DNA from 2 places in the Variovorax xiamenensis genome. Region 2 is predicted to be linked to the other one. Evidence: predicted binding sites of a transcription regulator. Region 2 holds the regulator's gene; the other holds the start of a gene.
What was found. Region 2 encodes sigma-54, which starts transcription at its own class of promoters, with help from an activator protein. Its sites were predicted from a motif close to TGGCANGNAANCTGCTTT; they were not measured.
Positions count from the first base shown of each region.

Region 1: a site for sigma-54 is predicted at 5,163-5,180, ahead of SFB74_RS01635 (TorF family putative porin). Genes of this name have one in related genera too.

Region 1 is NZ_CP139038.1:389,412-403,697, forward strand. Features, by position in the region: gene SFB74_RS01600 (RHS repeat-associated core domain-containing protein) at 1-79, shown strand, start outside; gene SFB74_RS01605 (hypothetical protein) at 87-329, shown strand; gene SFB74_RS01610 (type II secretion system protein) at 540-938, shown strand; gene SFB74_RS01615 (hypothetical protein) at 925-1,632, shown strand; gene SFB74_RS01620 (rhodanese-like domain-containing protein) at 1,654-2,553, shown strand; gene SFB74_RS01625 (transglutaminase-like domain-containing protein) at 2,563-3,423, shown strand; gene SFB74_RS01630 (YifB family Mg chelatase-like AAA ATPase) at 3,463-5,007, opposite strand; gene SFB74_RS01635 (TorF family putative porin) at 5,222-6,100, shown strand; gene glnK (P-II family nitrogen regulator) at 6,168-6,506, shown strand; gene SFB74_RS01645 (ammonium transporter) at 6,536-7,972, shown strand; gene SFB74_RS01650 (SMP-30/gluconolactonase/LRE family protein) at 8,163-9,095, shown strand; gene SFB74_RS01655 (LysR substrate-binding domain-containing protein) at 9,116-10,000, shown strand; gene SFB74_RS01660 (FAD-linked oxidase C-terminal domain-containing protein) at 10,123-11,625, shown strand; gene glcE (glycolate oxidase subunit GlcE) at 11,631-12,749, shown strand; gene glcF (glycolate oxidase subunit GlcF) at 12,766-14,004, shown strand; gene SFB74_RS01675 (hypothetical protein) at 14,119-14,286, shown strand, end outside.
Region 2 is NZ_CP139038.1:743,683-757,968, forward strand. Features, by position in the region: gene SFB74_RS03245 (spermidine synthase) at 1-1,809, shown strand, start outside; gene SFB74_RS03250 (hypothetical protein) at 1,898-2,245, opposite strand; gene argS (arginine--tRNA ligase) at 2,377-4,062, shown strand; gene SFB74_RS03260 (SPOR domain-containing protein) at 4,074-4,847, shown strand; gene SFB74_RS03265 (thiol:disulfide interchange protein DsbA/DsbL) at 5,001-5,648, shown strand; gene lptA (lipopolysaccharide transport periplasmic protein LptA) at 5,802-6,518, shown strand; gene lptB (LPS export ABC transporter ATP-binding protein) at 6,515-7,309, shown strand; gene rpoN (RNA polymerase factor sigma-54) at 7,331-8,938, shown strand; gene SFB74_RS03285 (phospholipase D family protein) at 8,952-10,553, shown strand; gene SFB74_RS03290 (LysE family translocator) at 10,816-11,463, opposite strand; gene SFB74_RS03295 (YceI family protein) at 11,497-12,141, opposite strand; gene SFB74_RS03300 (YceI family protein) at 12,218-12,811, opposite strand; gene SFB74_RS03305 (cytochrome b) at 12,826-13,404, opposite strand; gene SFB74_RS03310 (ATP-binding protein) at 13,488-14,286, opposite strand, start outside.

The DNA of each region.
Region 1 (14,286 bases), 350 kb from region 2:
CGAATGCAGAAATATAAAGAGCAATATTCATAACTCGGTTGGACATGTAGGTCAGGTGCTGACAGGGTTGGTTTTTTGACTTCCGGATGAAATTTTTTGCTTTCACTATTGTGTTCCTTGGGGCGCAGGCAGCCATCTTGTTTTCTGCCGCTTATTTTTATAAGAGGAAAAAATTCTTTTTATGCTGTGTTGCAGTGTATTTTCCAGTATTGGCATTTTTGGTTGTCTGGAGAATCGGTGGCGGAGAGGATTTCCTTGGGTTGGCATTAATGCAATTTGCTTTTTCTTTTTCTTACACTGTTCATTTGTGCGGCAAAGAAAAATCGTAATCGAGCCATTGGGAATTTTTTGACTGTGAAGAGCTTTGAAAGCGATTTGGTTGGTTGGGCTAAAAAATTCCGGAAGAAAATAATGAAAACGCAATGCATAAGGTGGTGTACTAGCATTGCCTTGTTGCTCGGCTTGATGCCTGTGTTCGCCTTTGCCCAGGAGACGGTGTGCGCGACCGGCCTCAACAGGGTCGAGTACGTGCTGTGGTGATGGCTCGCTCTCAGCATGCTTGGCGCGCGCATTGCGGCGGCTTCACTCTGATCGAGCTGCTGGTCGTGCTGTCGATCGTTGCGCTGTTGCTCACCATTGCCGCGCCGCGCTACTTTGGATCGATCGACAAATCGAAGGATCAGGTGTTGCAGGAGAACCTGCGCGTCGTGCGCATCACGCTCGACAAGTTCCATGCGGACAAGGGGCGTTGGCCGAAGACGCTCGACGAACTGGTCGAACAACGATATCTGCATGCCGTGCCCACCGACCCCGTGACCGAATCCCGCACCAGTTGGATCCTGCTGCCATCACAGAACAGCGAGGAAACGGGGGTCGCCGGTATCAAGAGCGGCGCACCCGGCGTGACGAAGGATGGCCGATCGTATGAAAGCTTCTGAGCGCATGGAATGTGCCGCCGGAGCGCGTGTGCGGCAGCGGGGCTTCATCTACATCTGGGTGCTGCTGCTTGTTGCGCTCATGGGTGTCGGCATGACCGTTGCCGCCGATGTGCAGACCACCACCACCCAGCGCGACAAGGAGAAGGAGTTGCTGGCAATCGGGCGCCAGTACCGAACGGCACTCGCGAGCTACTACGCCGCCCGGTTGCCAGCATCGGCTGCTGGTCTACCCTCCGGCATGGAGCTCGGTCAGCCGGTGTCGGGCTTGCCGCCCGCAGCAGGCGGCACCAACGTACCAGTGGCTGGTGGTGCGCAAATGCCGCCGCAGAATGACCCGCGCGGCTACCCCGCCAGCCTCGATGAACTCCTGAAGGATGAGCGCTTTCCAGGTATCCGCCGACATCTGCGCAAAGTCTTCGTCGACCCGATGACGGGCAAGGCCGAGTGGGGGCTGGTCCAGGTTTCGGGCCGCATCGTCGGCATCCATTCGCTTTCGGCAGCCGTGCCGATCAAGCAAGCGGGCTTCGAAGGCGACGAGCAAACTTTTACGGGTGCACAGAGCTATTCCGAATGGGTTTTCGGAGCCGTCGGGCAGGTGCCCTTGCCGGGTGCCAGCAAGACGGACGGGCCGATGTCCGAAACCTCGCTGCCGACCTTTTCGACGGCGCCTTTCCCAACGTCTCCGCGACCTTGATTTGAGCCAAGGGATCTACTCATGCAAAAAATAGCCGCCAGCATGTCGTTCGCCGCATTGCTGACGATCTCGATGAGCAACCCCGCGGGCGCACAGACGAACAGCGGGCTGCCACCCATCCTGCGCGACATGCCCCAATCGGGATCGATGTGCAAGAACGAGCGCCTGCCCGGTGCATCTGCCTCAGGCGGTGGACGTACTGAAAGCAGTCTGGAAATGAGTTGTGCACTGCCGCCCACGTCTGCCTCGGCCTTTCTGCAAAGGAGTGGCTCGACGGTGATCGATACGCGCCACGAGAGCGATTTCGCGCGCTTCCACATCGCGAATGCAATGCGCGCAGACGTCGCGACCCTGCGGCTGAAGGAGTACCTGCGCGACAAGCCGATGCTGCTGGTCGGTGACGGCAAGTCGGACCGCGAGCTGTACGGAGCCTGTGGGCGCCTGCGTGCCCAGGGATTCAAGTCGGTGCACGTACTCATGGGCGGTATGGCAGGGTATCTGGCCAAGGGACTGCCGGTGAATGGCAGTGGTGCGCCTGATGCGTTCGAGCTCGCGCAGATCGACCCATCGCAGTTGTGGGCACAAAGCCAGTTTCCGGAGGGACTGGTCATCGTTGTGGACAGCACCACGACGGCGGAATCCCTTCCGCTGGCTTCGCGTGTTGCCGATGGCGCACCGCGAACGATTGCGGGAGTCGTCGAACGTCGCCGCAAGGAGCAAAAGACGACGCTCGCTAATGTGACACTGGTCATCGACGGTGCGATGACCGAGGCAGTGTTCCGACAGTACAGCCAAGCCGTGGCACCGACCCCGTTGCTTGTCTATTCCGGTGGGGCCGGCGCACTGAAGGAGTTCCTCCGGTCTCAGGAGGCGGCATGGGCGGCGCTTGCGCGGGGGCCCAAGCAGCCGCGCTGCGGTTGAATTCGTTGCATGCACAGGCGCACCTGGATCAAGGGCATCGTCGGCGCAATGGCGGGCGGCTCTTGGGCATGCGCGCGCAGCAGCTTTGCCGCCGACGGGGAACTGCAGTTGCGCTTCAACTTGAACATGAGCAATCCAGGTGCCGTTGCGCTGGCGGCGCAGCGTGTCTGGATGTACTTGCCCGTGCGCCGGAGTGCATGCTGGACCCTGGGCGGCATCGATTTCGGTTTGCCACATGAACTGCAGCGCGATGCGCTGGGGCATTCCATTCTCTTTGTTCCGCTGGACGGCCTGACTGCTTACGCAAGGCGCTCCGCACCCCTGATGGTTCATTTGAAACGCACGGAGATGATGTCATCGCCGGTGATTCAAGATGCGAACGAGTGGCTGGATCCCGAGCGTTACATCGAATCGGATGCAGGAGAAATCGCAAGCCAGGCAAGCGCCCTCAGATCGGGAACCACGAGAGAAACCATCCGCAACATCTACGACTTTGTCGCTTCGAACCTCGAGTACGCGGGCTATCTCTTGGAAAATTTCGGTGCTCTCTATGCATTGCGCAGGCGGCGCGGAGATTGCACCGAATACGCCGGACTGGTGGTGGCCCTGTGCCGTGCCTTGAGCATTCCGGCACGCATGGTGGAGGGCTATGTCACGGATCGCAGCTTCGCGCCCAAACCAATGGATTTTCATGATTGGGCAGAAGTGGTGGTCGACGGACGGTGGCGAGTCGTGGATGCGCAGAAGGGCAGTTTCCTGGAGAGGGATGAGCAGTACATCCCATTGCGCTACTACCGCGACAGGGCGTTGAACGGCGTGGGGCTGGCGCACCGCTATCGTGTTGAAGGGGAAATGGAGTTCAGCGTTTAGCCTCCAGCGTGCCGCATGAGCGGGTCGGTCGAGCTTCGTTCAAGCCACACCGCGCAAGGCCCTGCGGTACTGCACCGCCTCGGCCAGATGCCCGACCTGCACCGCCTCCGATGCAGCCAGATCCGCAATCGTGCGCGCCACCTTCAGTGCCCGGTGCGTGCTGCGCGCGGACCAGCCGAGCTTGGCGGCCGCGTTGAACATGAACGCGCGTGCCGCGTCGTCGAGTGCGGCATGGCGATCGATGGCCGCGCCGTGCAGCGACTGGTTCGCATGGCCCTGGCGCCGCATCGCGCTTTCGCGCGCGGCGACGACGCGCTCGCGGATGCTGTCGGTCGATTCGCCCGCCGGCGCCTCGAGCAGCAGTTGCGCCGACACCGGAGGCACTTCGATGTGCAGGTCGATGCGGTCCAGCAGCGGGCCGCTGAGCTTGCCCTGGTAGCGCGAGACCTGGTCCGGCGTGCAGCGGCAGGGCCTTGCCGAAGAGCCTAGATAACCGCAAGGGCAGGGGTTCATCGCGGCGACGAGCTGGAAGCGCGCGGGGAACTCGGCGCGCCGCGCGGCTCGGGCGATGGTGATCGTGCCGGTCTCCAGCGGCTCGCGCAGTGCCTCCAGCGCGGAGCGGGCGAACTCGGGGAACTCGTCGAGGAAGAGAACGCCGTGGTGGGCGCGCGAGATTTCTCCGGGCCGGGGCGGAGAGCCTCCTCCGACCAGCGCCACCGCGCTCGCAGTGTGATGCGGCGAACAGGTCGGCCTGCTCATCCATCTTTCCGTCGCGAAGCGTCCGCCGAGACTGGCCACCGCCGCACTCTCCAGCGCTTCATCGATGCGCATCGCAGGCAGCAGCCCCGCGAAGCGCTGCGCGAGCATCGACTTGCCCGAGCCCGGCTCGCCCACCATCAGCAGGCTGTGGCCGCCCGCCGCCGCGATCTCGAGCACGCGCTTGACGCCCGTGTGTCCCTTCACTTCGGACAGGTCGGCGTACCGGGGCGCGGCCATGTCGGGCGCGGCCTGGATGCGTGCCCAGCCGTCATCCGGGGTATCGGGCAGTTGCGCGGCGGCATCCTCGCCGGCCACGAACTGGCGCACCACGTCCAGCAGGTGTTTCGCGCCGTACACCTCGCCGCCCGGGACCAATGCGGCCTCCTGCGCACTTTCCAGGGGCAGCACCAGCCGCGTCGCGACGCCGCGCGTGTGCAGCGCCAGCGCCATCGCCAGTGCACCGCGAACGGGCCTGAGTTCGCCCGACAGCGAGAGCTCCCCCGCGAATTCGTGGCCGGCGAGCCTGGCGTTGTCGATCTGCCCGCTGGCCGCGAGGATGCCCAGCGCGATGGGCAGGTCGAAGCGCCCGGAGTCCTTCGGCAGGTCGGCCGGGGCCAGATTGACGGTGATCCGCTTGTTGTTGGGAAACTCCAGCCCCGCGTTCTGCAGCGCCGAACGCACCCGTTCGCGCGCCTCCTTGACCTCCGTTTCGACCAGGCCGACCAGCGTGAAGCTGGGCAGGCCGTTCGCAAGATGCACCTCTACCGTGACGCTGGCCGCTTCAAGGCCCAGCAAGGCGCGGCTTTGCACCAAAGACAGTCCCATTCCTCTCCCTCTCCCCAAGATGGTGCGCGTTTTTCGGGCATTCCCGCGGTGGTGCGGCGCACCGTCTGTCTGCAACCACTCGCAACAGGGGTTGTAACGATTTGGCTCTCAACCGCGGCGCGAGGCCGGTTGCAAGGGGAGGCATTCGTGCACTTTGGCACGCTCCCTGCTTTGAGCCCTCCGGTCCAACAACACACTTGCGAGGAGTTCCCTGATGACGCACCGTACCGCCGCCCAGGCGCTGATCGTTCTGGCCACCGCATTGACCGCGTCCGGCGCGGCCCTGGCGCAGACTGCAACGACCGACGCCGCAGCAGCGCCTGCGGCAGCTCCCGCCCCGAATCTGACCGGCAACGTGTCCATCACCACGAACTACAAGTTCCGTGGCCAGGACCAGGACATGATCGGCAAGAACGACTACGCGAAGACCAAGGGCTTCAAGCCCGCCATCCAGGGCGGCCTCGACTACGCCTTCGGCGACAGCGGCTTCTACGTGGGCAACTGGAACTCCAGCGTCAACTGGCTCAAGGGCAACAGCATCGAGATGGACGTGTACGGCGGCTACAAGTTCAAGGCCGGCCCGCTGGACATGGACGTCGGTGCGCTCACCTACATCTACCCGGGCAACTCCTCGGGCAACACCACCGAGCTGTATGTCGCCGGCACCTACGCCAACGAGACCTTCGGCTCGTTCACCGCCAAGTACTCGCACACCGTGTCGAAGGACTACTTCGGCTACGCCGGCAACAAGGCCGGCTCGGGCCTGAAGGGCACCAACACGGGCTACCTGAACCTGGCCTACAGCAAGGAGATCGTGCCCAAGGTCACGCTCAAGGCTGCCGTGGGCTTCACCAACATGTCCAGCGACATCCGCAGCCTGGGCTACAAGAGCTACGTCGACTACAACATCGGCGCGAGCTACGACTTCGGCAACGGCCTCTCGCTGACGGGCTCGGTGCAGGGCGCCAACAAGAAGAACTCGTACCTCGCGGTGAGCAACCCGGGCGTCGACTACGGCTTCGGCACCTTCGGCACGACCTACTACTCGCCGAACAAGGCGCGCTTCATCCTCACGCTGACGAAGACGCTGTAATCCATACAACAACGAGGTGCGGCCGAAGCTGCCGCGCCATTTCATTTCCATCCGAAGGAGAAAACTCATGAAGCTGGTCACAGCCATCATCAAACCGTTCAAGCTCGACGAAGTGCGCGAAGCACTGTCGGCCATCGGCGTGCAGGGGATCACCGTCACCGAGGTGAAGGGCTTCGGCCGCCAGAAGGGCCACACGGAGCTCTACCGCGGCGCGGAATACGTGGTCGACTTCCTGCCCAAGGTCAAGATCGAGGCGGCCGTCTCCGACGACCTCGTCGATCGCGTGATCGAGGCCGTCGAAGGCGCAGCACGCACCGGCAAGATCGGCGACGGCAAGATCTTCGTCTACAACCTCGAACAGGTCGTTCGCATCCGCACCGGCGAAACGGGCCGCGAAGCCCTCTGATCGAGTCCTGGCCCGAAAGAACAACGACTATGAAAAAACTGCTTGTCTCTCTTGCGCTCGGCTTGAGCGTGCTGGCCGCCGGTACCACCGGCTTCGCGCAAACTCCCGCCGCGGCCACGGCCGAGGCTCCGGCCGCGTCGGCACCGGCTGCCGCCGCGCCCGCCCCTGCTGCGGCGCCCGCGGCCGCGGCCCCGGCCGCCGCCGATGCGGCTCCCGCAGCGCCTGCAGCGGCCCCCGCTCCGAAGATCGACTCCGGCGACACCGCCTGGATGCTGACTTCGACGCTTCTTGTGATCCTGATGACCATCCCCGGCCTCGCGCTGTTCTATGGCGGCCTGGGCCGCTCGAAGAACATGCTGTCGGTGTTGATGCAGGTCTTCGTGATCTTCTCGCTGATCAGCATCCTGTGGGCCGTCTACGGCTACAGCCTGGCTTTCTCGGGTGACGGCAACTTCTTCGGAGGATTCGACAAGATCTTCATGAAGGGCATCACGCAGGAGACCTTCGGCGCGCTGACCACGATTCCCGAATACGTGTTCGTCGCCTTCCAGGGCACCTTCGCGGCCATCACCGTGGCGCTGATCGTCGGCGCCTTCGCGGAACGCGCCAAGTTCTCGGCCGTGCTGCTGTTCTCGGTGCTGTGGTTCACCTTCAGCTACGTGCCGATCGCCCACATCGTGTGGGGCGGCGGCCTGCTGGGCAAGGACGGCGCGCTCGACTTCGCCGGCGGCACCGTGGTGCACATCAACGCCGGTGTGGCCGGCCTGGTCGGTGCCTACATGGTCGGCAAGCGCGTCGGCTACGGCAAGGAAGCCTTCACACCTCACTCGCTCACGCTCACCATGGTCGGCGCATCGCTGCTGTGGGTCGGCTGGTTCGGCTTCAACGCCGGCTCCGCCGGTGCTGCCAACGCCGTCGCCGGCCTGGCCTTCGTGAACACGGTGCTCGCCACCGCCGCCGCGGCCCTGTCGTGGATCCTGGGCGAGAGCCTGCACAAGGGCAAGGCCTCGATGCTGGGTGCCGCATCCGGTGCAGTCGCCGGCCTCGTGGCCGTCACGCCCGCCGCCGGCTTCGTCGGCCCGATGGGTTCGATCGTGCTGGGCCTGCTGGCCGGCCTGGTCTGCTTGTGGGGCGTGGGTGGCCTCAAGCGCATGCTCGGCGCCGACGACGCGTTCGACGTGTTCGGCGTGCACGGCGTGGGCGGCATCCTGGGTGCCATCCTGACCGGCGTGTTCGCTGCCAAGGGCCTGGGCGGCACCGGCGGCGCGACCCCCGACACCTTCGCGATGGGTGCACAGGTCTGGATCCAGATCAAGAGCGTGCTGCTCACGATCGTGTGGTCCGGCGTGGTTGCCTTCATCGCCTACAAGATCGCCGACCTGACCCTCGGCCTGCGTGTGTCGGAAGAAGAAGAGCGCGAAGGCCTCGACATCTCCTCCCACGGCGAAACGGCTTACAACCGCTGATCTGCCTTGGCGGGCCTGCCTTCGGGCAGCCCGCCATCGAATGAACGACCACCACCACTTACAAGAAGAATTCTCCGTAACGAGTTTTTCAAGCGAGGTCTCCTTTGGATGTTCAGCCCGCGAGCGCTCCGGCGCCAGCGGGCTTTTTTTTGCCCATCGCCGCGATGGCCGGGAGCACAATCGCGACACCATGTGGACCTCCATCGAAGACAGCCTCTGCGAGCTCGGCGAATCGCCGTTCTGGCATCCCGAAGAACGATCGCTCTACTGGCTCGACATTCCCGGCCGTGCCGTGCTGCGAACGCGCGGCGAGATCGGCTCGCCGGGCGCGAAGGTCGAGCGCTGGCCCCTGCCCACCGAGCCCGGCTGCATGGCGCCCGCGCGCAGCGGCGGCCTCGTGATCGCGCTGCGCGACGGCATCTACCGCGCGCGTGAATGGGGCGGCGAGCTGGTCGCGATGGCGCGCGTGGAGCACGACGTGCGCACCATGCGCTTCAACGACGGCAAGTGCGACCCGCTGGGCCGCTTCTGGGGCGGCTCCCTCAACGAGGCGAAAGACCGCGCCAACGCCGCGCTCTACTGCTTCGACGCACGTCCCGACACAGACGTCTCGCCCACGCTCACGCAGATGGCCAACGAGTCCACCACCGCCAACGGCCTCGCCTTCTCGCCCGATGCGCGCACTCTCTACTGGGCCGACACCGCCGCGCACGTGGTGTGCGCATGGGACTGGGACGCGGAGGCCAACTCGCTTTCGCACGCCCGCGTGTTCCACCAGTTCGACGCCAAGCCCGAGGGCTGGAGCGTCGACGCGCCGCTGGGCTACCAGGGCCGCCCCGACGGCGCCACCGTCGACGCGCAGGGCCACTACTGGGTTGCCATGTTCGAGGGCGCGCAGCTGCTGCGCTTCGCGCCCTCGGGCGAGATCGTGGCCTCGGTGCCCGTGCCCATGCAGTGCCCGACCATGCCCTGCTTCGGCGGCGACGACCTGAAGACGCTGTTCGTCACCAGCGGCCGCAAGGGCCGTCCCGCCGCCGAGATCGCGCAGCGGCCCGCCTCGGGCACGGTGATCTCGATGCGGGTCGACACGCCCGGGCTGCCCGTCAACTTCTTCGCGGACTGAGATCGGACCTTCGGGCGCGCATGGCCCTGCAGCACATTCCGCCGATCCAGTGCCTGCTGACCTTCGAGGCAGTGGCCCGTCTGCGCCACGCCGGGCGCGCGGCCGACGAGTTGTGCGTGACGCCCAGCGCCGTGAGCCACCGCATCCGCCAGCTCGAATCGCATGTCGGCTTCAAGCTCTTCGGCCGCGGCGACTTCAGCCTCACGGCCGATGGCGCGGCCTATCTCGCGAACGTGCGCACGGGGCTCGCCGCGCTGCAGGCGACACCGCTCGGCGGCAGCGCGGCGCAGCGCGCCACGCGACTGCGCATCGCCGTCACGCCCACCTTCAGCCGGCAGTTCCTCATGCCGAGGCTGGAGCTGTTCCGCAACATCTACCCCGACATCGAACTGGTGCTGCAGGTGTCGATCCCGCTGCTCGACGTGACGGCCGAGCAGGCCGACCTGGAGGTGCGCTACGGCCCCGGCGGTTATGCCGACTGCGAGCACCGGCTGCTGATCGAGGAGCAGGTGGTGCCCGCCTGCAGCCCGAGCTACCTCAACGAGTTCGGCCCCTTCACGGGCTTCCGCAGTGCGGCGGAGATCGCCGCCGCGCGGCTGATCCGCAGCCCGCTCGAGCCCTGGGGCACCTGGTTCGCGAGCTGCGGCATCGACCAGCCTGAGCCCGCCATCGGCTCGCAGTTCAACGACCTGGGGCTCATGTACGACGCGGCCGCCAGCGGCTTCGGCGTGGCGCTGGTGCGGCAGAAGCTGGGCGCGGAGTGGTTCGAATCGGGGCGGCTGGTGGCGCTGTCCGACCAGGCCGTGATCTCGCCGCACCGGCACTTCATCTGCTGGCAGCCCGGCACGCTGGAGCGCTGGGAGTGCGCGGCCTTCGCCGACTGGCTGGGGCAGAGCCTGCGCTGAACCGGGCCGCGAAGTTCTTTCAAGCACCCGGCAAAAATCCATCAACCCGGGGCGGCCGGAATGTCCGTAGAGTGCGGTAAACACGAGACATCCCGCGAGCAAGAAAGAAAAGAGGCCGCCGCATGAACGCGCCGCTGACCCCCACGCAACACGATTCGCTACAGAAAACGGAGCGCCAGTCGCAGATAGTGCGCGCGCTGCAGTCGCACCTGCCGGCCCACGCGCTGATCTGGCACGACGAGGACACCACCCCCTACGAGTGCGATGGCCTCACCGCCTACCGCGCCCGCCCGCTGGTGGTGGCCCTGCCCGAGACCGAGGCGCAGGTCGCCGCCGTGCTCAAGACCTGCCACCAGCTCGGCGTGCCCGTGGTGGCGCGCGGCGCGGGCACCGGGCTCTCGGGCGGCGCCATGCCGCACACCATGGGCGTGACGATGTCGCTCGCCAAGTTCAACCGCATCCTGAAGATCGACCCGGTGAGCCGCACGGCCGTGGTGCAGTGCGGCGTGCGCAATCTGGCCATCAGCGAGGCTGCGGCGCCCTTCAACCTCTACTACGCGCCCGATCCGTCGAGCCAGATCGCCTGCACCATCGGCGGCAACGTGGCCGAGAACTCGGGCGGCGTGCACTGCCTGAAGTACGGCCTCACGCTGCACAACGTGATGCGCGTGCGCGGCTTCACGGCCGAGGGCGAGCCCATCGAGTTCGGCGGCGAGGCGCTCGACGCTCCGGGGCTCGACCTGCTCGCGCTCGTCATCGGCAGCGAGGGCATGCTGGCCGTGACCACCGAGGTCACCGTCAAGCTCGTGCCCAAGCCGCAGCTCGCGCGCTGCATCATGGCCAGCTTCGACGACGTGCGAAAGGCCGGCGACGCGGTGGCTGCAGTGATCGCGGCCGGCATCATCCCCGCCGGGCTGGAGATGATGGACAAGCCCATGACCGCCGCGGTGGAAGACTTCGTGCGCGCGGGCTACGACCTCGACGCCGCCGCCATCCTGCTGTGCGAATCCGACGGCACGCCCGAAGAGGTGGAAGAGGAGATCGGCCGCATGACCGAGGTGCTGCGCGGTTGCGGCGCCACCGCCATCGCCTGCAGCAGCAGCGAGGAAGAGCGCATGAAGTTCTGGAGCGGGCGCAAGAACGCGTTTCCCGCCTCGGGCCGCATCAGCCCGGACTACATGTGCCTCGACTCGACGATTCCGCGCAAGCGGCTGGCCGACATCCTGCTGGCCATCCAGGAGATGGAGAAAAAGTACAACCTGCGCTGCTGCAACGTGTTCCACGCGGGCGACGGCAACCTGCACCCGCTGGTGCTGTTCGATGCCAACGACCCCGACGAGCTGCACCGCTGCGAACTCTTCGGCGCCGACATCCTCGAGACCAGCGTCGCCATGGGCGGCACCGTCTCGGGCGAGCATGGGGTGGGCGTGGAGAAGCTCAACAGCATGTGCGTGCAGTTCACCGCCGCCGAGAACGAGCAGATGTTCGGCGTGAAGCGCGCCTTCGATCCCGAGGGCATGCTCAACCCCGGCAAGGTGATCCCGACGTTGCAACGCTGCGCCGAGTACGGCAAGCAGGTGGTGCGCGGCGGCAGGCTGCCGCACTCCGATCTGCCAAGGTTCTGATGGCAATGGAAAACAACAACAACGACAACGCACTCCAGCAGGTCGTCGAGCGCATCCGCGCCTCGGCCGCTGACGCCACGCCGCTGTGCATCCGCGGCGGCGGCACCAAGGATTTCTACGGCGAAGCGCCGCAGGGCGAACTGCTCGACATGCGCCCGCTCGCAGGTATCACCAGCTACGAGCCGAGCGAGCTGGTCGTCACCGTGCGCGCGGGCACGCCGCTGGCCGAACTCGAAGCGGCACTCGCCGAGAAGGGCCAGTGCCTGCCCTTCGAGCCGCCGTGCTTCGGCAGCGGTGGCACGGTGGGCGGCATGGTCGCGGCCGGGCTGAGCGGCCCGGCGCGCGCGAGCGTCGGCTCGGTGCGCGACTACGTGCTCGGCGCCACGCTGGTCAACGGTCGTGGCGAGGTGCTGACTTTCGGCGGGCAGGTGATGAAGAACGTCGCGGGCTACGACGTGTCGCGGGTGCTTGCCGGTTCGCTCGGCACGCTGGGCGTGATCGCGGAAGTCAGTCTCAAGGTGCTGCCTGTGCCGCCCGCCGAAGCGACGCTCGAGTTCGCCTGCGGCCAGGCCGATGCCTTGCGTCTGCTCAACGAATGGGGTGGCCGACCGTTGCCGCTGAACGCGAGCTGCTGGTTCGAATACGCCGGCGCGGGCGCGCTCTACCTGCGGCTGCGCGGCGCCGTGGCGGCGGTGGAAGCCGCATGCGAGCACCTGGGCGGCGAGCGCAAGGACAATGCGCGCGCCGCCGCCGACTGGCAATCGCTGCGCGACCAGCAACTGCCGTGGTTCGCCTCCGGTGAGGGGCCCGATGCGCTCTGGCGTGTGTCGGTGCCGCAGACCGCGCCGGTGCTTTCCATCGATGGCGCCGCGCCGCTGATCGAATGGCACGGCGGCCAGCGCTGGTACAAGGCGCCGCCGTCGGAGGCCGCGCGCATCCGCGAGATCGCACGCGCGGCGGGTGGCCACGCCACGCTGTTCCGTCTGCCGGGCTCGGCCCCGCAGGCCGAAGTGCCGCGCTTCGATGCGCTGAGTGCACCCGTCGAACGCATCCAGCGCGCGCTGATGCGCGAGTTCGATCCGCACGGCCTTTTCAATCGCGGCCGCCTGCTGCCCGCCAACTGAGAACAAGAACAGAGACATGCAAACCGAGCTCGCCCCCGAATTCCAAGGCACCGACGAAGGCCGCGAGGCCGAAGCCATCCTGCGCAAGTGCGTGCACTGCGGCTTCTGCACCGCCACCTGCCCGACCTACCAGCTGCTCGGCGACGAGCTCGACGGCCCGCGCGGACGCATCTACCTCATCAAGCAGGTGCTCGAGGGCAAGGCGCCGACGCGCAGCACGCAGCTGCACCTCGACCGCTGCCTCACCTGCCGCAACTGCGAGAGCACCTGCCCGAGCGGCGTGCAGTACGGGCATCTGGTCGACATCGGCCGCAGGATCGTCGACGAGAAGGTGCCGCGCCCCGGGATGGAATCGGCACAACGCTGGGTGTTGAAGGAAGGCCTGCCGTCGCCGCTCTTCGGCCCTGCGATGAAGCTGGGCCAGTCGGTGCGCGGGCTGCTGCCCGAGGCGCTGAAGGCCAAGGTGCCCGCGAAGCAGGAGGCTGGCGCATGGCCCACGGCCACGCATGCGCGCAAGGTGCTGATGCTCGCGGGCTGCGTGCAGCCGTCGATGATGCCCAACATCAACAGCGCCACCGCGCGCGTGCTCGACGCGGCCGGCATCCAGGCGGTGATCGCGCCCGAGGCCGGCTGCTGCGGCGCGGTGAAGTTCCACCTGAACGACCAGGACGGCGGCAAGGCGCAGATGCGCGCCAACATCGACGCGTGGTGGCCGTACGTGGAGCGCAACGAGGTCGAGGCCATCGTCATGAATGCATCGGGCTGCGGCGTCACCGTGCGCGAGTACGGCCACATCCTGCAGCACGACGCGGCCTATGCGCTGAAGGCCGCGCGCATCAGCGAGCTCACGCGCGACCTGAGCGAGCTGCTGCCTGATCTGGTGCCTGCGCTGAAGGCCCGCGTGAAGGCGCCCGCCGGCGTGGTGGCCTACCACCCGCCGTGCACGCTGCAGCACGGCCAGAAGCTGCGCGGCGGCGTCGAGACGCACCTGCGCGCGCTGGGCTTCGACATGCGCGTGGCGATGAACGAATCGCACCTGTGCTGCGGCTCGGCCGGTACCTACTCGGTGCTACAGCCCGAGCTGGCCTATCCGCTGCGCGACCGCAAGCTGGGGCACCTGAAGCAGCTGCAGCCCACCACCATCGCCTCGGCCAACATCGGCTGCATCACGCACCTGCAAAGCGGCAGCGGCGACACGCCGGTGCGGCACTGGGTCGAGTTGCTGGACGCGGCGCTGGTGCCGGGCAAGGCCTGATCACGAGGCCTGATCGCAGGCATCGTCGGACAAGGAGGAGGGGGTTGGTCCGACTCGCCCGGCGCCGGTTCGCGGCGCATCATGGCCGCACCGAATCTCCAAGGAGAAAGCGCCATGTCTCACCTTCTGCCTGCATCCTTCACCTCCGCCACGCTGCGCCGCGTGCTGCTGGCCTGCGTCTGCGCGGGCGGTGCGATGGCCGCGCAGGCCCAGGGCGCCATGCCGCCATGGCAGGGCGCCGGCTCGGCGCGCTATGTGTGCGGCGGCATCGGCTCCGACGAA
Region 2 (14,286 bases):
GTGCTGCACGTGGGGCTGCTGCTCGCGAGCCTGGCCTTCCTGCCGATCGTGGTCGGTGCGCAGTGGAAGCCGACCGGCGCCGAAGACCCGGCCTGGCGGATCCTGGGCCTGCTGTTCGCCACCATCGGCCTGCCGTATTTCCTGCTTTCCACCACCGGGCCGCTGGTGCAGTCGTGGGTGGCGCGCACGCCGTGGGGCGCGCAGGTGTACCGGTATTTCTCGCTGTCGAACCTGGCCTCGCTGCTGTCGCTGCTGAGCTATCCGGTGCTGATCGAGCCCTTCAGCACGCTGAGGCAGCAGGCGCACGGATGGTCGTGGGGCTACGGCGCCTTCGTGCTGCTGTGCGCGGGCACCACGCTGTACATGGCGCGCCGGTGGATCGAGGAAGCGCCCCCGCAGGCGCAGCCCGCGCCCGCGGAGGGCATGCCGCCGCGCGTCATCGACTACTTCCTGTGGCTCGCATTGCCGGCGCTGGCCTCATGGCTGCTGCTGGCTGTGACGAACCACATCACCCAGAACGTCGCCGCGGTGCCCTTCCTGTGGGTGCTGCCGCTGTCGCTGTACCTGCTGACCTTCGTGCTGTGCTTCGAGAGCGACCGCTGGTACCGGCGCGGCGTGTTCCTGCCGCTGGCGGCCGTCATGCTGCTGATGTGCGCCTTCGGGCTCCAGCATCACATCGGCGCCAACGTGCGCATCGCGCTGCCGCTGTACGTATCGGGGTTGTTCGTGCTGTGCATGTTCCTGCACGGCGAGACTGCCAGGCTCAGGCCGGGGCCGCGCTATCTCACGCGCTTCTACCTGATGCTGTCGCTCGGCGGGGCGCTTGGCGGGGTGACGGTGGGGCTGGTCGCGCCGCATGTGCTGGCGGCCTACTACGAGTTGGGGCTCGGCCTGATGCTGACCGCGCTGGCGGCGGCGGCCGTGCTGCGCCAGCGGGTCTGGCTGCGGGTGGGCTGCGTGGCGCTGGCGGCCTGCTGCACTTTTTTCCTGCTGCGGCAGATCGCCAGCGACAACCTGGGCGCGCGCAGCCTGCAGCGCAGTTTCTACGGGGCGCTGCAGGTCTACGACATGAAGCGAGATCCGCCTTCGGACAGCACGCGCCAGCTGGCGCACGGATCGGTCAAACACGGCTCGCAGTTCGTCGACCCTGCGCGCCGGCGCGAACTCACCACCTACTACGGCCAGACCTCGGGCATCGGCCGCGCCATCGCCGCGGCGCCGGACGGGCCGAGGCGCGTGGGCCTGATCGGGCTGGGGGCCGGCACGCTCGCGGCCTATGGGCGCAGCGGCGACGTCTATCGCTTCTACGAGATCAACCCGCAGGTGTTCGTGCTGGCGGACAGGGAGTTCAGCTTCCTGCGCGACAGCGCCGCGCGCATCGAGCGCATTTCGGGCGATGCCCGGCTGGCGCTGGAGCGCGAGCCGGCGCAGGGCTTCGACGTGCTCGCGGTGGATGCCTTCTCGGGCGATTCGGTGCCGGTCCACCTCCTTACGCTGGAGGCGATGGACGTCTACCTGCGGCACATGCGGCCCGACGGCGTGATCGCCTTCCATGTGACCAATCGCTTCCTGGCACTGGCGCCGGTGATCGCCAGGGTGGCCGCGGCGCGGGGCTTGCACGCGGTGCTGGTGCACGACCTGGCGGAGCAGTCCGACTGGCTCAATCGCACGGACTGGGTTCTGGTTGCGCGCGATCCCCAGGCGCTGGCGCGCGAGCCGGTAAGGGCGGGCGCGGCGCCGATCGCCATCGAGCCGGGGCACAGGCCCTGGACCGACGACTTCAACAACCTGCTCGGCGCGCTGAAGTAGCTGGCGGCGGCCAAGGGGAAGGAACGGGAAAAAAAAGGCCCGCATATGCGGGCCTTTTTCACGATTGTGAATTCAGTGCAGTGCCGTTTCAGGCCTTGGCTGCGTCAGCGGTGCACTTCTTGATGAAGCTGTTCTTGGCGGCACCGGCGAGGGCCTTGCCGTTCTTGTCCACGGCCTTGGCCGCGCATGCGGGACCTGCGGCTGCCTTGGCTTCCTTCTCGCACTTCTTGATGGAGCTGGCCTTGGCGGCGCCGGCGAGGGCCTTGCCGTTCTTGTCCACGGCCTTGGCGTCGCAGCTGGCGCCGGCGGCGGGGGCTGCTGCGGCAGGGGCGGCAGCGGCGGGGGCTGCGGCCGGTGCGGCGGCCTTGTCTTGAGCCTGTGCTGCGCCGAAGGAAAGGCAGGCACCGAGTGCAAGCAGGGAAAGGAGCTTCTTCATGGTGATATGTCCTCGCTAGGTTGAGTTGTGACAGGTTCCCCGCCTCGGGGCCGACCATCGTAACGGGCCAAGTCAACGATCGGATGACCATCGTCAACTGCGCCCGGGTTTGCCCCCGGTAAAATTTCCGGATGCTATTGGTCAAACAGGAGCTGCTCGCGGCGCTCGCGAACACGCTCGAATCCCTCTCGCCCGGCGCCGGCTCCAAGGCCGCGTTCGAGTCGCCCAAGATGGCTGCGCACGGCGATTTCGCCTGCACGGCAGCGATGCAGCTCGCCAAGCCGCTGGGGCGCAAGCCCCGCGAACTGGGCGAGGAATTGAGCGCCGCGCTGCTCGCCACCCCCGCGTTCGCCCAGTGGGTCGACGCCATCGAGATCGCCGGGCCCGGCTTTCTCAACATCCGCCTGAAGACGGCCGCCAAGCAGCAGATCGTGCGCGAGGTGCTGTCGGCCGGGAATACTTTCGGCCAACAGCCGGCCACCGGCGAGAAGGTGCTGGTCGAGTTCGTCTCGGCCAACCCGACCGGTCCGCTGCACGTGGGCCACGGCCGCCAGGCCGCGCTCGGCGACGCCATCTGCAACCTGCGCGCCTCGCAGGGCGAGAGCGTCTGGCGCGAGTACTACTACAACGACGCCGGCGTGCAGATCCAGACGCTGGCCAACAGCACGCAGCTGCGCGCGCGCGGCTTCAAGCCCGGCGACGCCGAGTGGCCCAGCGGCGAGAAGGCGCCTGCATACAACGGCGACTACATCGCCGACATCGCGGCCGACTTCAAGGCGAAGAAGACCGTCAAGTCGGAAGACCGCGAAGTCACCGCCAGCGGCGACATCGAGGACATCGACGCCATCCGCGAGTTCGCCGTGGCCTACCTGCGCCGCGAGCAGGACCTGGACCTGCAGGCCTTCCGCGTGCGTTTCGACCAGTACTACCTGGAGTCCAGCCTCTACACCAGCGGCCGTGTCGAGGACGCAGTGCGCAAGCTCGTGGCCGCCGGCAAGACCTACGAGCAGGACGGCGCGCTGTGGCTGAAGTCGACCGACTACGGCGACGACAAGGACCGCGTGATGAAGAAGCAGGACGGCACGTACACGTATTTCGTGCCCGACGTCGCGTATCACATCGCCAAGTGGGAGCGCGGCTTCCACAAGGTCATCAACATCCAGGGCACCGACCACCACGGCACCATCGCCCGAGTGCGCGCCGGCCTGCAGGCGGTCGGCGAGGGCATCCCCGAGGGCTACCCCGACTACGTGCTGCACACCATGGTGCGCGTGATGAAGGGCGGCGAGGAGGTCAAGATCAGCAAGCGCGCCGGCAGCTACGTCACGCTGCGCGACCTGATCGAGTGGACCAGCACCGACGCGGTGCGCTTCTTCCTGCTGAGCCGCAAGCCCGACACCGAGTACACCTTCGACGTCGACCTCGCGGTGACGAAGAACAACGACAACCCGGTCTACTACGTGCAGTACGCGCATGCGCGCATCTGCTCGGTGCTGGCCGGCTGGGGCGGCGACGCCGCCGCGCTCAAGGACGCCGACCTGTCGCCGCTGGAGAGCCCGGCCGCCCAGGCGCTGATGCTGCTGCTGGCCAAGTACCCGGCCATGCTGACCGCCGCGTCGAAGGACTTCGCCCCGCACGACGTCACCTTCTACCTGCGTGAACTGGCAGCCAGCTACCACAGCTACTACGACGCCGAGCGCATCCTGGTCGACGACGAAAAGGTCAAGCTGGCCCGCCTGGCGCTGGTCGCCGCGACCGCGCAGGTGCTGCACAATGGCCTCGCGATTCTCGGCGTCAGTGCGCCGAGCAAGATGTGAACTCCCTCACCATGAAGAAGACAAGAAGTCAACGCGGCAACATCGTCATCGGCCTGATCATCGGGCTGGTGCTCGGCCTGGGCGTCGCGCTGGGCATCGCGGTCTACGTGACCAAGGTGCCGATCCCGTTCGTGACCAAGACGCAGCGCGGCGGCGCCGAGCAGGACGAGGCCGAGGCCCGCAAGAACCGCGACTGGGACCCGAACGCGCCGCTGGCCGGCAAGGCGGGTGCTCCCAAGCCGGCCGCGCCGGCTGCCCCGACCGGTCCGGTCAACCCCGTCACCGGCGAGCCGGCCACCGGCAACACCGCCGCGGCCCCAGCCACCGCTTCGCCCAACACTGCGCCCCCGGTGCCTGTGGTGGTGGCGCCCAAGCCGCGCACCGCGCCGGTGCCGGCCGAGGCCAACGCCCTGCCGTCGTCGAACGATCCGCTGGGCGACCTGGCCCGGGCCCGATCGGGCAGCGTCTCCGGCTCCGGCAGCACGACCACCGCGTCGGCCGCGCCGAGCAGCAGCAGCGGCAACGCAGGCAGCAGCTCCGGCCCCGATCCGTTCATGTATTTCGTGCAGGCCGGCGCCTTCCGCACCACCGAGGACGCCGAGGCGCAGCGCGCCAAGCTGTCGCTGATGGGCGTCGAGGCCAAGGTCACCGAGCGCGAGCAGGCGGGTCGCACCGTCTACCGCGTGCGCGCCGGCCCCTTCAACAAGAAGGACGACGCCGACCGCCTGAAGGAACGGCTGGACGGCGGCGGCATGGATTCGGCGCTGGTCCGCGTGCAGCGCTGATCCGGCGGGCAGCCGACACGAATAGCCCCTAAGCTTCGCCGCGCGGCGTTTGCCGCCACCATTCATCGCCTCGGGCGCGCCAGTTGAACAGGGGAGTGGAACTCCCCGCGGCGCGCCGGCTCAGTCTGCCGTACCAACTGGAGAACCCTTTCAATGAAACGTCGTGACTTTTCGCTGGCCGCCACTTCGCTCGGGCTGATGTCCCTGGGTGTCACCACGGCCCATGCCCAGGCGCGTGTGCCCAAGGCCGGTTCCGAGTACCTGGTGCTCGACAAGCGCGTTCCCGTCGACGCGCCCGCCGGCAAGGTCGAGGTGGTCGAGTTCTTCTCGTACAACTGCCCGCACTGCAACGACTTCGAGCCGACGCTGGAAGCCTGGCTCAAGACGGTGCCCAAGGAAGTCGCCTTCCGCCGCATTCCCGTTCCATTCGTGGGCAACGACGTCGAGGCCAAGCAGCGCCTGTACTACACGCTCGAAGCCATGGGCAAGGTCGACGAGTTCCAGCCCAAGGTGTTCAACGCGATCCACGCGCAGCGCCAGAACGTGAACGGCGACGCCAACATCATTGCCTGGGCCACCGCCAACGGCCTGGACGCCACCAAGTTCAAGGAAACCTTCACCTCGTTCGGCGTGGCCAGCAAGGCCAAGCGCGCCTCGCAGATGACCGATGCCTACAAGGTGGCCGGCGTGCCGGCGATGGCCGTGGCCGGGCGCTGGTACGTGGATGGCGAGACCGCCGGCAACATGACCAAAGTACTTCAGGTCGTGAACTATCTGATCGGCGAGGCGAAGAAGGGCTGAGCCCGGAAAACCCGAGCCGTGCCGCGCTGTTGCGCGGTGTTTCTGGTAGAAAGCCAGAAGGAAAGTCAAGCCCGCTTCGGCGGGCTTTTTCATCTGTGCGTGCGGGGCAGAAGCACTCAGCCGCATACAATGCTCAGCAAGTTTCGTGCCTCTATGACATTGCACTCCTACCCCACCACCCCCTTCCTGCGTCGCATCGGCCGCCTGGCCGCCGGCGCGCTGCTGCTGGCAGGCCTGGCCTCGGGAGCCGTGGCCGAGACCGCCGACCGCTCCAAGCCGATGAACATCGAGTCGGACTCGATGCGCTACGACGACCTGAAGCAGACCAGCGTGTTCACCGGCAACGTTTTGGTGACAAAGGGCACGATCATCATCCGCGGCGCGCGGCTGGATGTGCGCCAGGACGCCGAGGGCTACCAGTACGGCGTGGTCACCGCGGCACCGGGCAAGCGGGCCTACTACAAGCAGAAGCGCAATGCGCCCGACGAGTGGATCGAGGGCGAGTCGGAAGTCATCGAGTACGACAGCCGCGCCGACAACGTCAAGTTCATCCGCAACGCGACCATGCGCCGGCTGCTGGGCGCCACCCCGAACGACGAGAGCCAGGGCGCGCTGATCGTCTACGACCAGAGCAATGACACCTACACCGTCAACGGTTCCACCGTGCCGCCGAACACCGCCGTGAACGCCTCGGCCCCGGGCGGACGCGTCAGGACCATCCTCACCCCCAAGGCCGCCACCGCCCCGGCTGCCGGCGCCTCGGCCCCGGCCGGTGCGAAGGCACCGCCGCCGGCTCCCACCCCGGCGCCCGGCAAGGGCCTGCGCCAGAGCACCACGCTCGGCAGTGACCAGGGAGACACGCGCAAGTGATCGAATCCGCAGGAACGCAGGACGCCAACGGCGCACCGGGCAGCCGCCTGGTCGCGCGCGGCCTGAAGAAGAGCTACGGCAGCCGCACGGTCGTCAAGGACGTCTCGCTCGACGTGCAGAAGGGCGAAGTCGTCGGGCTGCTCGGGCCGAACGGCGCCGGCAAGACCACCTCGTTCTACATGATCGTGGGCCTGGTGCGCGCCGACGCCGGCGACATCACCATCGACGGCGAGCCGATCGCCCACATGCCGATCCACCGCCGCGCCCGCATGGGCCTGAGCTACCTGCCGCAGGAAGCCTCGATCTTCCGCAAGCTCACGGTCGAGGAAAACGTGCGCGCCGTGCTCGAGCTCCAGAGCGAGCCCGACGCGAACGGCAAGATGGTGGCCCTGTCGAAGGAGCACATCGAGGAGCGCCTGACCGACCTGCTGGCCGACCTGCGCGTCGACCACCTGCGCGATTCGCCTGCGCTGGCGCTGTCGGGCGGCGAGCGCCGCCGCGTCGAGATCGCGCGCGCGCTGGCCACGCAGCCGCGCTTCATCCTGCTGGACGAGCCCTTCGCCGGCATCGACCCCATCGCGGTGATCGAGATCCAGCGGATCATCAGCTTCCTGAAGGAGCGCGGCATCGGCGTGCTCATCACCGACCACAACGTGCGCGAGACGCTGGGCATCTGCGACCACGCCTTCATCATCAGCGACGGGCACGTGCTGGCACAAGGCACGCCTTCGGAGATCGTCGACAACGCCGAGGTACGCAGGGTGTACCTGGGCGAGCACTTCCGCATGTAAGGGGCGGGGGCGGTTTCCACCATGAAGCAAGGGCTGTCCCTTCGCGTTTCGCAGCATCTGGCACTCACGCCGCAGCTGCAGCAGTCGATCAGGCTGCTCCAACTCTCCACGCTCGAGCTGAGCCAGGAGGTGGAGCAGATGCTCGACGAGAACCCCTTTCTCGAGCGCACCGCCGAGGAAGCCGTGCGCGAGGAATTCGGGCTCGAGACGGCGGACGCTCCGATCCCGCGCGACGACGGCGGTGACGGTGGCGAGGGCGGCGAAAGCGACTTCGCGCCCACGGCGCCCGGCCCGGCCGCCACGACCTCTTCCGAAACCAGCTCCACCGCGGCCGCCGACTCCGACGGCCCCGCCGCCGAAATCGCCGAGCGCGAGCCCGACTGGGAAGGCGATGGCACCGTCGACATGGCGCCCGACGACAGCGAATGGGGCGGCGACGCCCCGGCGCGCCAGAACAACGCCGGCGACGACGATCGCGCCGATGCCACCGAGCTCGCGCGCAGCCAGGAGTCGCTGCAGTCCTTCCTGCACCGCCAGGCGCTGAGCCTGCGGCTGAGCGAGAACGACAGCGCCGCGCTGCGCTTTCTCATCGAATCGCTCAACGACGACGGCTACCTCGAAGACTCGCTGCCCGCGCTCGCCTCGGGCCTGGCCGGCGACGACAACGACCAGTTCGACGACCTCGTGCACCACTTCCAGGTGGCGCTCGGCCTGCTGCAGAGCCTGGAGCCCGCCGGTGTCGGCGCGCGCGACCTGGGCGAATGCCTGAGCATCCAGCTGCGCGCCATGGCCAGCGACGACGAGACCGAGGAAGAAGAGCAGGTCCGCAAGACCGCCATCGCCATCTGCAAGCAGCCGATGGAGCTGCTCGCGCGCCGCGACTTCAAGCGCCTTGCCACGCTCACCCGCAGCAACGAGGAGCTGGTGCGCTCGGCGCTGCAGGTCATCGCGCGGCTGGAGCCCAAGCCGGGCCGCAGCTTCGTCGACGTCGAGCGCAACATCATCATTCCCGACGTGATCGTCACCAAGACGGGGCGCGGCACGAACGTGAAGTTCCGCGTCATGCTCAACCCCGAGGTCATGCCGCGCCTGCGCGTGCACGACATCTACGCCGGCGCGCTCAAGTCGCACAAGGGCGAGGGCAGCCAGGCGCTGTCGCAGCGGCTGCAGGAGGCGCGCTGGTTCATCAAGAACATCCAGCAGCGCTTCGACACCATCCTGCGCGTGAGCAACGCCATCGTCGAGCGGCAGAAGAGCTACTTCGTGCACGGCGAGCTGGCCATGCGTCCGCTGGTGCTGCGCGAGATCGCCGACGAGCTGGGCCTGCACGAATCGACCATCTCGCGCGTGACCACCGCCAAGTACATGGCCACGCCCTTCGGCACGGTCGAGCTCAAGTACTTCTTCGGCTCGGCGCTGGGCACCGAGACCGGCGGCAACGCATCGAGCACCGCGGTGCGCGCGCTCATCAAGCAGTTCGTCGGCTCCGAGAGCGTGAAGAAGCCGCTGTCGGACAGCCAGATCTCCGAGATGCTGAAGGAGCAGGGCATCGAGTGCGCGCGCCGCACCGTCGCCAAGTACCGCGAGGCGCTGCGCATCGCGCCCGCCAATCTTCGCAAGGCCCTGTAGAAAGACACCGCCGATGAACCGAGGCCTGATGTCGCGCTGTGGGCATTGGGTCTTCGCCATGGTGGCGGTGCTGCTGCTCGCAGGCTGCGCCACGCTGCCCGACGAGGCACCGCGCACACCCACCAAGGCCATGGCCGTCTCGGCCGACACCGCGCTCGGCAAGATCGCGCTGGCTTCCCAGCCCGACCCCGACCTCAGCGGTTTCCGCCTGATGCCCGGCGGCGACTTCGCCTTCGACACCCGCATCCAGCTGGCCCGCCGCGCGCAGCGCACGCTCGACGTGCAGTACTACCAGATCGAGAACGACGAGACCGGCCGCTACCTGCTGCGCACCCTGCGCGACGCCGCCCAGCGCGGCGTGCGCGTGCGGCTGCTGATGGACGACCTCTACACCTCCGGCGAAGACGAGCTGCTGCTCGGCCTCGCCGCCACGCCCAACGTGGAGCTGCGGCTGTTCAACCCCTTTCCGGCCGGGCGCGGCAGCCTGCTGAAGCGCTTCACCGCCTCGCTCTTCGACTTCAGCCGCGTCAATCGCCGCATGCACAACAAGCTCTTCATCGCCGACGGCGCGATGGCGGTGGCTGGCGGGCGCAACATCGGCAACCAGTACTTCAGGCGCACCGCGGGCGAGAACTTCATCGACCTCGACACCTTCGTCACCGGCGCGCTCATCCCGCGCCTGGGCAGCCTCTTCGACCAGTACTGGAACAGCGTCTACGTGCGGCCGATCCAGTCGGTGGCCGGCAGCAGTCTCTCGCGCGAGGAGCTGCAGAAGCGCTTCGAGCTCGCCACCGGCCCCGACACCACGCCGCCGCCGCCGAAGCCCGCGCCCAACGACCTGCTCGGCTACAGCCCGATGGCGGAAGACCTCGACGCCGGCAAGCTCGGCCTGATCTGGACCACCGCCGAGGCGTATGCCGATTCGCCCGAGCGCGTGATCGGCAAGACAGCTTCCTACGGCGGCGTGCCGCTGCTCGACGTGGACAGCGTGCGCTACAACGTGGTCGAGCAGATGCGCCGCGCCCGCTCCGAGGTGACCATCGTCTCGCCCTACCTGATCCCCGGCGCCTCGGGGCTGGAGGTGATGCGCGAGATCCGCGGGCGCAACGTGAAGATCAGCGTGGTCACCAACTCGCTGGCCGCCACCGACGAGCCGCTGGTGCACACCGCCTACCGCCGCTACCGCCCCGACATGCTGAAGCTGGGCGCCGACCTCTACGAGCTGAGCACCACGCGCACGCGCAGCAGCGTGCGGCTGGGCCTCTTCGGCACCTCGGTGGGCCGGCTGCATGCCAAGTCGGCGGTGATCGACCAGCGCATTCTTTTCGTCGGCTCGATGAATTTCGACCCGCGCTCCGAAACGCACAACACCGAGATCGGCCTCTTCATCCGCAGCCCCGAGATGGCGCAGCAGGCGCTGAAGCTCATCGACGTGCTCAAGCAGCAGGGCGCCTACAGGCTGCGCTTTGCCGAAGGCAGCAACGAGTCGCGCATCGAGTGGGTGAGCGACGACGCCGGCAAGCTCACCGTGCTGAGCGAGGAGCCCGACTCCCGCTTCTGGGACCGGACCATGCTCGAGATACTGGCGCCGCTGACGCCCGAGAGCCTGCTCTAGGGCGAATCGACATTCAAACGTGGCCGCGAAGGACGAATGCCGGGCGCAGTGCAAGGCGCGGGGAGCGCCGCGTAGCTCGGCTACGCAAGCGAGCCGCAACGCCGCAATGCGCCCGGCATTCGTCCTTCCCTTCGGGTTGGCCCGCCTTGCACCCGCCTGCTTTGTCGGCCGGCTTGACCAGAGATGACTCTGGCCTGCGCCGCCCTGCGCACATCCGGGTGCAAGGCGAGCCAACGCGGCCACGTTTGAATGTCGATTCGCCCTAGGTGCCGCGCACGGCCGACCACACGAGCCGCAGCCCGAGCAGCCCCATCACGCCGCCCGCAGCGCGGTCGATCCAGACCTTGTAGCGCAGGTAGGCCGAGCGCGGCGCCGCCGACGACAGCGCCAGCGCGACGATCGAATACCAGCCCGTCTCGATGCAGAAGATGACCGCCGGCACGGCCAGCGCCAGCACCAGCGGCACCTCGCGCGGCAGGAAGGCCGCGAAGATGCTGGCGTAGACCACCGCCGTCTTCGGGTTGCTCACCTGCGTGGCCAGGCCCAGCAGGAAGGTGCGTTTGCTCCGACCCTGCGGACGCTGCGAAGGGTCAGTGGCCTCCTGCGCCACTGCCAGCGGCTGTCGCGCGCCGCGCCAGATGCGAAAGCCGAGGTAGACGAGGTAAGCGCCGCCCAGCCCCTTGATCGCCAGGTAAAGCGCCGGCACCGCAAGAAACGCCGCCTGCAGCCCCGCCAGCGCGGCGATCGAGAAGGCCAGCCCGCCCGCGCCCATGCCCAGCGCCGCCGCGAGGCCGTCGGCGCGCGAAGTCACGGCGGTGCGCGCCACCATGACGAAGCTGGGGCCTGGGCTCATCGCGCCTACGGTCATGGCGCCGGCGATGCCGAGAAGGGCGAGGGTGGTGTCCATCATGGCCTTGTCTCCATTCGGTGCGAGTTCATTGCGTCATTGCACGTTGACCGCTTCGACCTGCACCAGCAGCTTCACCTTGTTCTCGAAGCCGAAGTTCAGGCCCCAGGTGATGCCCCAGTCGCTGCGCTCCACGGTGGTCTCGAAGTCGCCGCCGCACACCTGGCGGTTGATCAGCGGGCTCAGGTAGCAGTTGAAGCGCACGGCCTTCAGCGTCACCGGCTTCGTCTGGCCCATCAGCGTGAGCTTGCCGGGCACGTCGACCACCTTGTCGCCGGAGAACTCGATGCGGTCGGCCACGAAGCGGCCGGTCGGAAACTCGGCCACGTTGAAGAAATCCTTGCTCTGCACGTGGCGGTTGAGCAGGTCGACGCCGGTGTTGATGGAGCTGATGTCCATCGTGATGTCGACCTTGCCGCTGCTGCCGGTGCCGTCGATCTGCACCGAGCCGTCCTTGGTGCTGAAGCGGCCCCGGTTGGTGGTGGTGCCGTAGTGGCCCATCTCGTACATCACGAAGGTATGCGTGGGGTCGATCACGTAGTTGGCGTTCTTCGCCGGGCCGCCCGCGGGCTTGGCGGCCACCGGCGGCGCGGTGTATTCGGGCTGCTGGGGCAGTTGCTGCGCCGTGGCGGTAGCGAACACGACGGCCGACACGGCCGTGGCGAGGAGGAGCTTCTTCATGGCATTGCCTGCTTGGGTCATGAAAGAGAGAGAAGAAAACCGGGTGAGGGAAGGGCGGGAGCGGCCGGGCGGCGGTTCACAGCGGCCCGAGGCCCGCGAGCGTGAACTTGAAGCGCACCTGCACCTCGTTGCCGACCACCGAGGTGTCGGTCCATTCGCCTTCGCCGATCTTGTAGTCGAGCCGCTGGATCGTAAGGCTTCCGCTGGCCACCGAGTAGTTGCCGCCGGGCGCCGGCGCGATGCTGACGGGCACCGTCACCGGCCGCGCGACGCCCTTGATGGTGAGCTTGCCCGCCATCTCGAACCTGCCCTCGCCCAGCGCCTTGATGGCGCTCGACTGGAAGCTCGCCTGCGGGAAGTGGGCCGAGTCGAACCACGGCTGCTTGGGCAGCTCGGCGTCGCTCATCGGAATGCCGAAGCCCGCGCTGGTGGTGTCGATGTGCAGCACCACGCTGCCGCCCTCGGGCTTCTTCGGATCGAAGGCGACCTGCGCGTCGAACTTCTTGAAGGAGCCTTCCACGGGCACGCCCATCTGCTTCGTGACGAAGACGATCTGGCTCTTGTCGGCGACGAGCTTCGCGCCGGACGCGGTCGCGGGCTCGGCGCCGGCGGGCAGCGCCGTTGCAACCAGCAGCAGCGGCAGGGAAAGACGAGAAAGAAGGGAACTCATGATCGAACAGATTCCTAGCGTGGCCCGGGCCACATGCGTTTGAGCAGACCGTCGCGGTCGATCCAGTGATGCTTGAGCGCCGCCGCCACGTGCAGCAGCATGACGCCCGCCAGCGCGAAGGCGCAGTTGCGGTGCAGCGGCTGCAGCACCGCCTCGGCGAAGTCGTGGTCGGCGGGCACGAAGTCGGGCAGCGCCAGCATGCCGAACCACGACACCGGCATGCCCATGGCCGAGCTGTACGCCCAGCCCGACAACGGCACCGCGAAGAACAGCAGGTACATCAGCGTGTGGCTGACGCGGGAGCCCGCCTTCTGCAGGCCCGACATGCCCGGCGGCAGCGCCGGCGGGCGATGCCCCAGCCGCCACAGCAGCCGCAGCGCCGACAGCGCGAGGATGGTGACGCCCGCCCACTTGTGCCAGTTGTAGACCTTCAGCCGCAGCGGCGAGAACGGCAGCCCCGTCATGTAGAGCCCCACGCCGAACGAGGCGACGATCAGCACCGCGAGCAGCCAGTGCAGCGCGATCGCGAGCGGGTCGTAGCGCAGGCCGCGCGAGCCGGCGGCAAGGGAGGTGGAGGGCATGTCGGTGGACATCGGAGGCAGGGCGGCGGCCTGTGCGCGGAGCATATCCGGAAGCGATGACCGGCAGCACGGCCCGTGCCAGCTTCGGCGCAGGCTCAGCCGCGCGCCTGCTGCGCGCCCAGCAGCATCCGGCGCAGCTCCTGCGGCTGCACCGGTTTGCGCAGCGCATGCCAGCCTCGTTCCGTGGCCAGCCGCTGAGTGGCTTCGTTGATGTCGGCCGAGATCAGCGCGATCGCCAGCGACGGCTTCTGCCGCTGCAGCCTTTCGGCCAGAGCGATGCCGTCGAGCGCGCCGGGCAGGCGGATGTCGCACAGCGCCGCGTCGAGCGCGCGCAGGTCGGCCAGCGCCAGCGCCTCGGCGGCACTGGCGTAGACGCGTGGTTCGACCTCCCACTGCCGCAGCAGCGCGGCGAGGCTGTCGGCCACCACCGCGTTGTCTTCCACCACCAGCACCGCGAGGCCGGGGCGCAGCCCGCGCGTTGCATCGGCTTCGCCATCTTCCGCGCCGGCCGGGGCGGCGGGCACCGAGGCCACCGCCGCTCCCTCGGGCGCGGCGGGCAGCTCGAAGGCGAACACCGACCCCTGGCCCGGCGCCGAGCGCAGCGACACTTCGATGCCCAGCTGCGCCGCCAGCCGCCGCACGATCGCCAGGCCCAGCCCATGGCCGCGCTGCAGGTTGCGCTCCACGTTGCCGATCTGCTCGAAGTCTTCGAACACGCGCTGCTGGGCCTCGGCCGCGATGCCGATGCCGCTGTCGCGCACTTCCACCCGCCAGGCCCGGTCGGCGCCGCGCCGCCGCGCCCGCACCGCCAGCAGCACGCGCCCGCGCGGCGTGAACTTGACGGCGTTGTCGGCCAGGTTGGCGAGCACGCGACGCAGCGAGACGGTGTCGCTC